3 regions of the Micromonospora sp. NBC_00858 genome follow, and region 1 is predicted to be linked to each of the others. Evidence: riboswitches for the same ligand, from Rfam matches in the RefSeq annotation. Region 1 holds a riboswitch; each other region holds the start of a gene.
What was found. Region 1 has a riboswitch for cyclic di-AMP ahead of OG990_RS26815 (hypothetical protein). Riboswitches for the same ligand answer to the same signal wherever they lie in the genome.
Positions count from the first base shown of each region.

Region 2: linked by a shared signal. The riboswitch ahead of OG990_RS19285 (C39 family peptidase) and the one ahead of OG990_RS26815 (hypothetical protein) in region 1 are both predicted to bind cyclic di-AMP.
Region 3: linked by a shared signal. The riboswitch ahead of OG990_RS01120 (coiled-coil domain-containing protein) and the one ahead of OG990_RS26815 (hypothetical protein) in region 1 are both predicted to bind cyclic di-AMP.

Region 1 is NZ_CP108828.1:5,751,813-5,756,034, reverse strand. Features, by position in the region: gene OG990_RS26820 (carbonic anhydrase) at 1-709, shown strand, start outside; gene OG990_RS26815 (hypothetical protein) at 765-1,784, opposite strand; cyclic di-AMP (ydaO/yuaA leader) riboswitch at 1,788-1,919, opposite strand; gene OG990_RS26810 (YibE/F family protein) at 2,086-3,474, opposite strand; gene OG990_RS26805 (copper-translocating P-type ATPase) at 3,786-4,222, shown strand, end outside.
Region 2 is NZ_CP108828.1:4,145,282-4,149,503, reverse strand. Features, by position in the region: gene OG990_RS19300 (acyltransferase family protein) at 1-44, shown strand, start outside; gene OG990_RS19295 (hypothetical protein) at 128-541, shown strand; gene OG990_RS19290 (hypothetical protein) at 676-1,443, shown strand; cyclic di-AMP (ydaO/yuaA leader) riboswitch at 1,729-1,870, shown strand; gene OG990_RS19285 (C39 family peptidase) at 2,116-2,949, shown strand; gene OG990_RS19280 (hypothetical protein) at 3,020-4,063, opposite strand; gene OG990_RS19275 (alpha/beta fold hydrolase) at 4,212-4,222, shown strand, end outside.
Region 3 is NZ_CP108828.1:225,422-229,643, forward strand. Features, by position in the region: gene OG990_RS01115 (hypothetical protein) at 1-530, opposite strand, end outside; gene OG990_RS01120 (coiled-coil domain-containing protein) at 649-1,710, opposite strand; cyclic di-AMP (ydaO/yuaA leader) riboswitch at 1,716-1,847, opposite strand; gene OG990_RS01125 (cation diffusion facilitator family transporter) at 1,991-2,908, opposite strand; gene OG990_RS01130 (HelD family protein) at 3,015-4,222, opposite strand, start outside.

The DNA.
Region 1 (4,222 bases):
GCCGGGTCCGCAGCGGGCCACCGACCGGGCGCCGGCGCTCACCGAGCCGGCCCGGGCGTACGCCGAGCTGGCCGCCGGCAACCGGCGCTTCGTCAGCGGCGCCCCGCGCCACCCCAACCAGGACGCCGGGCACCGGGCGGCGGTCGCCGACGGACAGCACCCGTTCGCGGTGATCGTCGGCTGCTCCGACTCCCGACTGGCCGCCGAGATCATCTTTGACCGGGGGCTGGGCGACCTCTTCGTGGTCCGCACGGCCGGGCACACGACCGGCCCGGAGGTGCTGGGCAGCGTGGAATACGCGGTGACCGTGCTCGGCACCCCGCTGGTGGTGGTGCTCGGCCACGACTCCTGCGGTGCGGTCCAGGCGGCCCGGGAGGCAGCCGCCACCGGCACCCCGCCCCGGGGGCACCTGCGTGCCGTGGTCGACGCCGTGCTGCCCAGCCTGCGTCGCGCCGAGGCCGAGGGGGTGGACGACATCGACGGCATCGTCGACATCCACATCGCGCAGACCGTCGAGGCGCTGCTCGGCCAGTCGCCCGTGCTGGCAGCCGAGGTGGCGCAGGGGCGCTGCGCGGTGGTGGGGGTGTCGTACCGGCTCGCCGCCGGCGCGGTGCGCCCGGTGGCCGCCGTGCCGGCTACCGCCACGGCGCTCGACGTACCGACCGGGCCCAGCACGGCGGCCAGCCCGACCGCGCCCGCCGCCGCCTGACGCGACGAGGGCCGCCCCGCGACGCGGGACGGCCCTTCGACGGGTGGACATGCGGTCAGAGCATCGACATGTGTACGTGGTCGGTGTGGTTCGACGGCCCGCTGTACGACTTCCAGCCGGTCGCCGGGAACCAGATCTGTCGGTTCCAGATCACGTAGTAGATGCCGAGCCGGTCGGCGTTGCGGATGAGGAACGCGGCCACGTTGTTGCCGTACGTCCGGGTGTCCTCGTTGTGCCACGGGCTGAAGCCGCTCTTCTGCAACGACCAGTCGCAGGCGCGGCCCTTCGGGTGCTCCCACGGCCCGCCGGAGCGGTAGCAGCCGACGAACCGGTTGAAGCCGGCCCGCTTGACCTCCTTGTACGCGTGCAGCGTGCGCGGGGTGACGCAGCCGGAGGTGGTGGGGTCGTTCTCGCTGCACGACTCGGACTTCCAGTCACCGTCGGCGGTCCGGTTGGGGCCGATCCGGGCGACCGGTGAGGTCGCCGACACCAGGCCGCCGGTGAAGCCCTTCCCACCGACCAGCGCGAGCGCCTTGTCGGCGTCGCGCTTCTCCTTCGCCATCAGGGCGGTCTGCTTCTGCTGCTCGCGGACCTCCGCGTCGAGGGCCAGCTTGGCCTGCTCGGCGCGGGACTTCACCGTGTTGACCTCGGAGAGCTTCTTCTCGTTGACCATGTTCATCTCGTCGAGCACCGCGGCGCGCTGGACGAACGAGTCGGGGGCGTCGCTCTCCAACAGCATCGCGATCGCGCCGATCCGGCCGGTCCGGTACGACTGGGCGGCGATCTGCCCGACCTGGGGGGCCAGCTTCTCCAACTCCGCGTTGGCCCGGTCGACCTCCGCCGCCAGCTCAATCTGCCGCTTCTTGGACTTGTCCAACTTGGACTTGGCGGCGGAGTAGTCGCGGTTGGCCTTCTCGATCACGTCGTTGAGCAGCGCGGGCTCGCCGTCCTCCTCGTGCCCGGACGGTGTGGGGGTCGTCGGGGCGGCGTGCGCCGGGAGGGGGCCGGCGAGCACGGTCAGTGCGGCGATCACGGCCACCACGGGTGTCAACCAGCGGCGTAGGGGTGCCGTCACAATATTCCCTTCCGTCGACCGCCGACCGGGTTAGCTGACGGGTTCGGGGCGGAAGTGGCCCCTACCGCTGACGCGGATTCACCCCACGTGCCTGGGTCCCCGGCTCGCCAGCTGGCGATTGGGCGGTGGCACCGCAGGCGCTGCGTCGCGCCTTCAGCGGTAACCGGCAGCGAGGTTACCCGAGAGTCGACCGGCTGAGCTACGTCCAGATGCCGACTAAAAGCGTCATTTCGCCATGGCGCTGAGTGACCAGTGACGCGGTTCTCAGGGCGGATGCCCCACCTCGTCACGCTGAGGAGTGTCACCATGCCGTCTCCGTGCTCCTGTCCGGCTCGTGCCACCGGTCGGTGGCGGTGGTTGGGGGTGTGGCCCGCGCCGGATCGGGTCCGGTTGGGTCGGGTCGACCCGTGCGCGGTGAGCTGAGTGCGGCCAGTGCCTCCGCGCGGTCCGGCCTGGGTCGCTCGGCGGGCGGCTCGGCGGCCGGGTCGGCGGGCAGCTCGGCACCCGACCGGCCGGCTGCGGTCACCACGGCGGCCAGTCCGGTGGTCAGCGGTACGGCTGCGATGAGGCCGAGCGTGGCGACCGCGCTGCGGACGATCTCCTGCGCGAGGAACTCGCTGGTCAGGATCTGCCCGAGCGGCCGCGAGTCGGCGGTGAGCAGGAGCAGTAGCGGCAGTGAGGCGCCCGCGTACGCCAGCACGATGGTGTTGACGGTGGAGGCGATGTGCGCCCGGCCGACTCGGGTGGCCGCCCGGTAGAGCTGCAACCGGGTCAGCCCGGGGTTGGCGTTCGCCAGCTCGGTGACGGTGGCCGCCTGGGTGACCGTCACGTCGTCGAGGACCCCGAGCGAGCCGATGATGATCCCGGCGAGCAGCAGGCCGTGCAGGTCCACGTTGGCCTGGAACATCGACAGCGTGGTGGCGTCCTCGCTGCCGAAGCCGGTGAGGTGGGTGGCGGCGGTGGCGATGGTGGCGAGCACGCCGGTCAACACCAGGCTGCCCAGGGTGCCGAGCACCGCGACCGAGGTCTGCGCGGTGACCCCGTGCGTCAGGTAGAGCACCACGAACATGATCAGGGCGGCGCCGACCACCGCCACCAGCAGCGGTGATCGGCCAGCGCCGATCCCCGGGAGCACGAAGGTGAGCAGGATGGCGAAGCTGGCGGCCAGCCCAGCCAGCGCGGCCAGGCCCCGCCACCGGCCGAACGCGACGATCGCGGCGGCGAAGACCACCGCCAGCCAGACCAACGGCGTGCCGCGCTGGTGCTCCGCGATGTTCCAGCTGCTGGCGACGGGATCGGCCGGATCGGTCAGCTCGACCAGGATGACCTCGTCACCGACCTCGACCCGGGGTGCGCCGGGTCCGTCCGGCACCGGCGTCTGGACCTGCTGGCCGGCAGCTGGCCCGTCGGCCACCCGGACGTCCACGGTGCCGCACAGCCCGGCCCCGGCGTCCGGCGTGCCCTCGGGACTCGGTGCGGCCGGCGGGCACGGCTCGGTCACCACCCGGGTCACCGTGCCGTGGTAGCGCGGCACGTCCGTGCCCCCGGCGGTCTGCGGCGACCCGTCGCGTGGCCAGAGCACCACCGCGGCGAGCACGGTGGCGACGAAGAGCGGTACCACGGTCGCGATGAGGATCCGTCGTACCCGGGGCGGGGCGGACGGAGTGGAACGGCTGTGGTCGGAACCCAATGCGAGACTCCCAACGATCCGGTGCGGGGTACGTGCCGGCGGGCCGGTCGGTTCACCGCCGCCGCGGGAATGCGGCGACGGGCATGACGAATCGCTGGGTGGCGACATGACGGCTACGGACGGTGAGTGCTCGGCGCGGTCGACCGGAGGCGACGCCACATCGTGGCGGCGTCGGCGCCCGACTGCGTAGCGAGGTCCGGAGGGCCATCGTGGGAAATGCTAGCCAGCCCGACCCGCGGACGCAGGTTGTGGCGGGGTGTCGCGCGGTCGAACCGCCCGCACGGCGGTGACCGGACCGGCATGTTGGAGTCATGTCCGCTCCGTCACAGCCCGAGCCCGACCGTCCCGGCAGTCACCAGCAGCACGCCGGGTCCGCCGGGCCGAAGCAGCAGGACGAGCACGCCGGGCATGACAAGCACGCCGGGCACGACCCGGCGATGTTCCGCCGTCGGTTCTGGGTCTGCCTGGTGCTCACCGTCCCGGTGGTGCTGACGAGCGACCTGGTGCTGGACCGGCTCGGCCTCCGGCTGGACGTACCGGGGCGCTCCTGGGTCGGGCCGGTGCTCGGCTCGGTTGTGTTCTGGTGGGGTGGCTGGCCGTTCCTGGTCGGTGCGGTCCGCGAGGTGCGGGACCGGGCGCCGGGCATGATGCTGCTGGTCGCGATGGCGATAACCGTCGCCTACACCGCGTCGCTGGCCACCAGCCTGGGAGCCTTCGACCTGGACTTCTGGTGGGAGCTGGCCGCGCT
Region 2 (4,222 bases), 1.6 Mb from region 1:
CGAGTAAAGCTCGCGAGCGATCGACCTACGCCGACTCGCGCTGACAGTGTCCACTCTGGTCGGCGCGGCGCGGGCCGACACGCCCGTCGTCGATGCGCCTGGTCGGCCACGACGGTAGCGTGGGGACGTGCTTTCGGTCGCGCTCACCTGTCCGCTGTGGTGGGTGGCGCGCTGGGCGACACGTGTGCTGACCAGCCTCGCCGTTGTCGCCGCCCTCGCGCTCGGCGCCGGCACGTCGCCCGCCTTGGCCTCCGGGCTGTCGGCGCCGGCATCCGGGCTGTCGGCGTTCAGCCCCGGGTCGGTCGCGCCGTCGGGCCGGCCCGCCCCGATGGATGGCACCGTGCACATGCCGCCGATCGCCGCCGAGGAGGCTGCTGAGCAGCCCAGCCCGACGCGGTCGAGCGACGGGCAGGCAGCGGCCCTCGGTGGCGAGGCCGCTGTCCCCGCCGACGCGGCCCCGGTGCTCGCGGCCGGCGCCGACCGGCTACCTCGCGCGGATGGCCCGGCCAGCCGCGCGCCCCGGGCCCCACCCGGGCGCTGAGCCACCGGGACGAGCGTCCCGCCGCCGCGCCTGTCGACTCATCAGCTCCACACCCGCCGGACCCGTGGCCCCGCCGAAGCCTGGGTGGCCCGTGCGGATCCCCATCGCATCGCTCTCTCCCCGAGGTGCCCACCATGGAGACCGTCGTCTTCTACCAGTTCCTGACCGAGGTGCCGCAGGCCGTCGCCATCTGGTCGGCCCTGTTCCTGCTGGCGCTGACCGTGCTCGCCGTGCTCGTCGCCCGCCCGGAGCGGGACCGGCCGGCGGTCGACCCGACTCCGGCGCCCACCGACCGGGAGGTGGCCGCCGCCGAGGCCGCCGACCTGCGCCGGTACGCCGAGGAGGTGGCCGTCGCGGCGGCCGGCGCGGCGCAGACCGCCCGCCGCCGACGCGCGGACTGGCTGGCCGCTCAGGAGCAGGTGGAACGCGCGTGGGCCGGGTACGACGAGGCGGACACCGCCGCCCGTCGGTTCGCCGGCGCCGCGGCACTGCCCACCCCTCGTACCCCGCGTACCCCCGCCGAGTACGCCGCCCGGGAGCGCTATCTGCATCGCGCGGCGATGGCGGCGTACTGGCGCGGCGACCTGTCCATGGGGCAGCTCGCTGACGTGTTCGGGCAGCGGCACGGCTGGGACCCCCGCCGGCACCCGGTTGAGCAGGAGGTGCTGCTCAACCGGGCGGTCCGGGACGCGAGGCTCGCCGACTACCGGGCCGCCGCCGGGCGGGAACGGTCGGCCTGGCGAGACGCGGAGCTTGCGGCCTCCTCGGCCCGGGCCCTCACCGAGGAGGCGTACGCGGCGGCGGCCCGGCTGCGTCCGAACCCGCTGCCGGCGCGTCGGACGATGACCGCAGTGCTCCGTCCGGCGGCCGCGACGCGCTGGCGGCCGGCCCGGGTTGGCTGAGTCGTCAATTAGGCCGTGAGCCCGGTCACACTCACTCGAAATCGGGCGGACGGCTCGATCGGCAGCATTGTTCCCACGAATTCGAGGCCGTTGCCGACGGCCTGTCCGGTTGTCGCCCGCAGGCGCCGCCGTAACCGGTTGTCCCATCGAGTCGCGTCAGTGGCAATACGCGCAGAAATTGCTGCGACAGTTCAGGTTTACGCAGGTGAACCTGGCTTGGCAGGGTGCGGAGCGGCCAGTAGTGTCGTCCCGTCCGGTGCGGTAACCGATCGCAAGAGGCGACGCCGCGCTGACCCGCTTAATCGTGATCAACGAACCGGGGACCCACCAGTAAGTCCGGGGTGAATCCGCGAGCCACGGCCCGCGGTAGGGCGATCTTCCCGCCCGAATCCGTCAGCTAACCCGGTAGGCGGTGTCGGAAGGAGTTCCATCGTCGTGCAGCAACTCTCGACCTCTCGATTGTTCCCCCGCCTCCACGGCGCCGCGGTACCCCCGCTTATCCGTCCAGTGACGGTGAGCTGACCCCCCGGGTCACCGCCTCTTCCGCCCGGCCGCGCCGGGCATTCCCCTGAGCGGTTCATCATCCGCGGACCACGGTCCGCGCGCTGGCGCCTGCCCGGATACCGGTCCGGCTCCGGTGTGCCGCTCTCCCCCTGATCCGTGGAGGACCCCGTGAAGCACACCCTGAAGCGTCAGCTCCGCCGCCTCACCACCGAGCGCCCGTACCAGATCGTCACCGCCTCCGCCGCGGCCCTCGTGATCGCGACCACCACCGGTGCTCTGTTCGCCGGCGCCGACGACGCCCCGGCCAGCCAGCACACCGCGACCACGGTCGCCGAGATGCGCAGCGACTCCGTTGCCTCCCGTGGCGAGGCGCGTGCCGCGTCCCCCTCGGCCAGCACCGCGCCGACCACCGCTGCCCCCGCGCCGGCCACCAAGGCCGCGTCGCCCGCCGCCAAGGCCAGCAGCAACCCGGACCTGACCAGTAAGCCGAAGCCGCCCGCGACCAAGGTGCTCGACTACGACTACCAGGTGCAGAACACGTACTTCAACTGCGGCCCGGCTGCCACCCGCAACGCCCTCAGCGCCGCCGGCATCGACCGCACCCAGGATGAGCTGGGCGCCGAGCTGGGCACCACCGAGATGGGCACCAACTCGGCCCTGGACACCACTCGGGTGCTCAACGCCGAGGTGAAGGGCTCCCCGTACCGGACCCGGATGTTCGCTGGCACGCCCAGCCCGGCCCAGATGGACCAGCTCCAGGCCGACGTGGTCAAGGCGATCACCGACGGCCGCGGCGTGGTGGCCAACGTCGCCGGCGACGCCACCGACACCGACGGCGGCTGGCACTCCTACGGCGGCGGCCACTACATCGCCGTGGTGGGTTACAAGGACAACGGCCGGACCGTGCGGATCGCCGACTCGGCCAACGCGGCCGACCCGTCGTACTGGATCACCACGATCAACCTGGCCAACTGGATCGCCACTCGGGGCTACTCCGCCTGACCCGGGCGTAGCCGCCGCGGGCGCCGTCCCCCACAAGGGGCCGGCGCCCGCGGCGTCTCTGTCCGTGCGATCAGTAGCTGATGAAGCCGTACAGCGCGAGGTGGTTCGACTTCGTCCCGCTGACCGTGTGGTCGATGCCGGACGGCTGCACGCTGCCCTTCACGAAGAGATAGTCGATCTTGCTGGAGCCGCTGGTGGCCTTCGACCCGTAGCCGGTCATGCCGTACCCGCCCAGCGTGCCGGGCGCGATGCCAGTGCGGTTCGCGTCGATGCCCACGACGCGGATCGTGGAGGCGTTCAGCAGGCTGGTCGCGTCGGCACCGAGGTGGATGCCGCTGTTGGCGATGCCCCGGTCGCCGTCGCCAGCGCACGCGTTCTGCCGGTTCTCCTGCGGTAGGTGCATCGTCGCGGCGAACACGCTGGTGCCGGTGGCCTTGATGGTGAACCGGGCCGCGATGGCGCTGGTCCGCTTCCACTTGTAGTAGTCGGTGCTGTCCGGGTCGCTGTTCGGCGGCTTGTACAGGGTGCACCCGGCGCCGTTGGCGTAGGCCGTGCCGGGCTTGAGCCAGCCCGCGCTCCAGTACTTCGAGATGTCACCGGCGGCGAGGCTGAGCGTCCGGGTGTTCCAGATGATCCCGTTGGTCTGCTTCTTTTTGAGGTCGCCGAGCGACTGCGAACTGCACTTGTGCGTGCTGCCCCACGGCTCCGGGTCACTCCACGCCACGATCGCACCGTAGGTGCCTGCCGGGTAGCCGAACTTGGCCGACAGTTGGTCGGCGTACGCCTCGGCCTGGCCGGTGCCGCGCACCTGCTGCACGATCAGGATGTCGGGTGCCACCACGCCACTGGTGCCGGTGCGGCCGGCGTCGTCAACCAGGATCGAGGTCAGGTGGTCCGGCCCGGAGATCCGGGTGCACGTCCCGTCGGAGTTGTTCACCACCAGGTTCTCGATGTTGTTGTTGTAGACCCGCAGGACCCGGTCGGCCGCCGCGACCGCGGTGGCGCCCTGCGTGGGGCTGGTTGACGATGTGCCGAGCGCGGGAGCGCTGGGCGCGGTGGCGAGTGCGACGGCCGCCAGGGCCGCCACCAGTGTTGATCGATGCCTCCTGCGCACGGTCGGCTCCTCTCCACGGTGGGCTCGACGGGTGGCTGGGCCCGTCCAGGCGCCGAACTCTACAGTGGATCTTCCCTGGTCGCGGTCCCCGCGCGCATCGGCAGTGACGACTCTCGTACCTGGGGGCGAACCGTGGAAGACTGCGGCCGTGGTGGATGA
Region 3 (4,222 bases), 2.2 Mb from region 1:
GTGCGCCGTGCGCCAGGCCCCGCGCCCTGCCGATCACGGCCGGTCCGGCCGGCGGCGGTGGGCCGCGCGACCGGTCGTCGCCCCCACGGCTTGTACGTGGAGAGCACCGTCGCGATGATCATCAGGCTGGTCGACACCGCAGGTGCGATCACCAGGTCGGCGCGGTCCCGGGCGGGCAGGGCGGCGCCCAGCGCACCGGCGTGCCGCAGGTTCGGGGTGAGCAGGAACAGCACCAGGCCGACCATCACCGTGGTGATCACCAGCTTGGTCACGACCCAGCGGTAGCGCAGCAGGCCCCACGGGGTGAACAGCGCGCTGGCCACGCCGACCAGCCAGACCAGCACGCTCAGCGGAGCGAACAGCACGGTGCCGACCAACGCGGCGGCCGGGTAGACGACGGCCGGGTCGGCACCGCGCAGCGCCGCGACGCCGAGGGTGAGCAGCACCAGGTCGGTGCCGAGCCAGCCGAGCGACGTGACCAGGTGCAGGGTGAGCAGCGCCTTGCGAGCGCTGGGCGGTAGTCGACGCATACGAGCGATGCTGCCGCCGGACCCGGCCGGGGTCGTCCGACCGCCGGCGACATCCGGGGTACGCCCGCTGACGTACTCCGGCCGGCGCCCCGCTCAGCGGGGCGCCGGCCGGGTCGGGTCAGTACACCGACAGGTGTACGTGGTTGGTGTGGTCGCTGGACGGGTCGCCACCCGCCCCGCTGTACGACTTCCACCCGCTGCTGGGCAGCCAGATCTGCCTGTACCAGATCACGTACAGCACGGCGAGCCGGTCGGCGTTGCGGATGAAGTACGCGGCCAGGTTGTTGCCGTACGTCTTGTCGCCGCCGGTGGCGTCCCCGCCGAAGCCGTTCGTCTGCGCGGCGAAGTCGCAGGCCCGGCCCTTCGGGTGTTCACCGGAGCCGCCGGAGCGGTGGCAGGACACGTACCGGGTGAAGCCGGCGGCCTTGGCCTGGTTGAGCGCGTGCAGGGTGCGCGGGGTGATGCAGCCGGTGGCCGGGGTGGGGTCGTTGACGCTGCACGACTCGGACGGCCAGGAGCCGTCGGAGTTGCGCGGCGCGGCCTGGGCGTTGGCGGCGGAGGTGCCCCGGTTGGAGCCGCTGTCGGCCGTGGTCTGGTTGGTGGTAGCCACTTTCAGGGCCCGTTCGGCCTGTTCCTTGCGCTTGGCCATCACGGTGACCTGCTTGCGCTGTTCGCGGATCTCGCCGTCCAGGGCCACCCGGGTGCGGCTGGCCTCGTCCTTGGTGGCGAGCAGTTCGCGCAGCACCCGGTCCTCGTTGGCGGCGACCGCGTCCAGCGCGGCGGCCCGGTCCATGAAGCCCTCCGGGGTGTTGCTGTTGAGCAACGCCGACATCGTGCCGAGCCGGCCGGTGCGGTAGGCCACCCCGGCGATCTCGCCGACCTTGCCGCTGCGTTCGGTCAGCTCGGTCTCGGTGGTCTTCAGTTGGGTGGTGAGCTGCTGCTGCCGCTGGACGGAGGTGTCCAGGGCGCGCTTCGCGTCCAGGTAACCCTTGCTGGCCGCCTCCAGTTGGGCCCGCAGCGCCGGGGTGCCACCCTCCTCGTCGCCGTCGGGTGCCGCGGCGGCCCGCAGGGCGGTCTGGGGAGCGGCCGAGGCGGCGCCGGCCGGGAGTGCGACGCCGAGGGCGAGCATCGCGACGATCAGGGCCGCCAGTCGGGCGGCGGGCGGTCGTGCTGGTGCCACTACGCATGTCCTTCCGTCAGCCGCCGACCGGGTTAGCTGACGGGTTCGGGACGGAAGATCCCTACCGCTGACGCGGATGCACCCCAGGAACATGGTTCCCCGGTTCGCCCGCTCGGGCGATTAGGCGGCGGCCGCCACCGGCGCCGTTAGGGCGCCGCCGGGTGGAGGCCGGGACCGAGCCTACCGGGGCCGGTGGGACTGATGCAGCCGATGTGACGGACGGTGCGTGCGTCGTCACGGTAAATTCGGGCGAAGTTGATGAAAGCTCCAGAAAAAGGCGTTACCACCGGATCGAACCGCAGGCCCCAGGGGCGGCGCCGGGCTCGATCTGCAACGTCGCGTGCTCGATCCGGAAGTCTTCGTGCAGGGCGGTACGCGCCGCGGTGAGCACCGCGCCGACCTCCGCGTCGGGCGCCATCGTCAGGTGTGCGGAGGCCACCTCCATGCCCGAGGTGAGCGTCCAGACGTGCAGGTCGTGCACCTCGACCACGCCGGGCACCGCGGCCAGCCGGTCGTGTACGGCGGTCACCTGGAGGTGTTCCGGGGCGGCCTGCACCAGGATGCGGACCGCGGCCCGCCCCAGCCGCCAGGTGCGCGGCAGGATGAACACGCCGATGGCGACCGCGACGAGCGGGTCGGCCCACCACCAGTCCGTGACCTGAATGAGCAGCGCCGCGCCGATCACGCCGAGCGAGCCGAGCAGGTCGCCGAGCACCTCCAGGTAGGCGCCCTGGAGGTTGATGCTCTCCCGGGCACCTGAGCGGAGCAGGGCGAAGGCGGCCAGGTTGGCGAGCAGGCCGAGCGTGGCCACCGCGAGCATCGGGCCGGCCAGCACCTCGTGCGGGTCGCCGAACCGGCCGATCGCCTCGAGCACCACGTAGACCGCCACGCCGGAGAGCAGGACGGCGTTGGCCAGTGCAGCGAGCACCTCGAGCCGGTAGAGCCCGAAGGTGCGCTGCGGGTCGCCCGTGGTCCGCTGGGTGGCGGTGATCGCGGCGAGCGCCATCCCGATGCCGAGCACGTCGGTGAACATGTGCCCGGCGTCGGAGAGCAGGGCCAGTGAGCCGGTGTGGAAGGCGGCCACCGCTTCGACCACCATCAGGGCGGCGAGCAGCCCGAACGCCGTCCAGAGTCGGCCCCGGTGCTGGTGCGCGGCGTTGGCGACCGACGCATGGTGGTGGTCATGACCTGCGCCCACGAAACCACCCTCCGCCGTCGGTCCGGATTTGGTCAAATGTATGCGCACATCGCTATGTATGCAAGTGTAAGGCCGGTGGTCGCCCGGTGGGGGCTACCGCCGCAGGTCAGCCGATCGGGTCGATGGTGGTGAGCCGCTGAGTGGCCCGGGAGAGCGCGACGTAGAGGGTGCGCACGCCCGCGCCCGGATCCGCCCGGATCTCGCTCGGGGCGACCAGCACCACCCCGTCGTACTCCATGCCCTTGGCCTCCAGGCTGGTCACCACCTGCAGCCGCGGCGCGCCGAGCACGCCGAGCCAACCGGCGACCTCGTCGCGGCGGGGGACCGGCGTGATCACCCCGACCGTGCCCTCGACCTCGGCCAGCAGGCCGGTGGCCGCCTCCACGATCGCGGTCTCCAGCGCGGTGGGGGGCACCACCAGCTCGACCGGATCGACCCCGGTGGAGCGGACGGCTGTCGGCAGCAGCAGGTCGGGGTAGAGCCGGCGGATCTCCGCCGCCGCCACCGCGAAGATCTCCGACGAGTTGCGGTAGTTGGTGGTCAGCGTGAAATCGTGCCGCTTGCGCCGGCCCAACGCGTGGTCACGGGCCCGGTCCAGCTCCTCCGGGTCGCCGGTCCACGCGGTCTGCGCCGGATCGCCCACCACGGTCCAGGAGGCCAACCGGCCGCGCCGACCGATCATGCGCCACTGCATCGGCGAGACGTCCTGTGCCTCGTCCACCACCACGTGCGCGTACTCCCGGTAGTCCGCCGGACGCTCCCGGGCCGACGCCCGGGCGGCCCGCTGCCGGTCGGCGAAGGTGCTCAGCTCGCGAACCCCGCCAGCGAGCTGGAACGGGTCGCGCCGCGCCCGGGCCGGCTGTGCCGGCTTGCCGAGCAACGCGTCCAACTCGTCCAGCAGCGCCACGTCGGCGATGGTCAGCCCGGCGTCGTCCAGGCTCTGGTACGCGGCGCTGAGCAGCCGGATCTCCGCCGTGGAGAGGATCCCGCCGGCGTACCGGTGCAGCCGGTCCGGCCGGGCCAGCCAGCCGAGTACGTGCCGGGGGTGCAGCCGCGGCCACCACGCCTTGAGGAACTCCCGGAACTCCGGCCGCTCGGCGATCTCCGCCTCGAACGCCGGCTGCTCCGGCAGCCGGAGGTTCATCCGCCGGGCCTGCGCCCAGAGCGCGGCGAAGACCCCGTCGAAACCGGCCCGGCGTACCTCGTTGCGCCGGGCGCCCCGGTGCAGCACGCGGTCCCGGATCCCGTCCAGCTCGGCCCGGTCCAGCCGCAGCAGTCCGCCCCGGTAGAGCAGCCGCAGCTCGCCCGGACCGC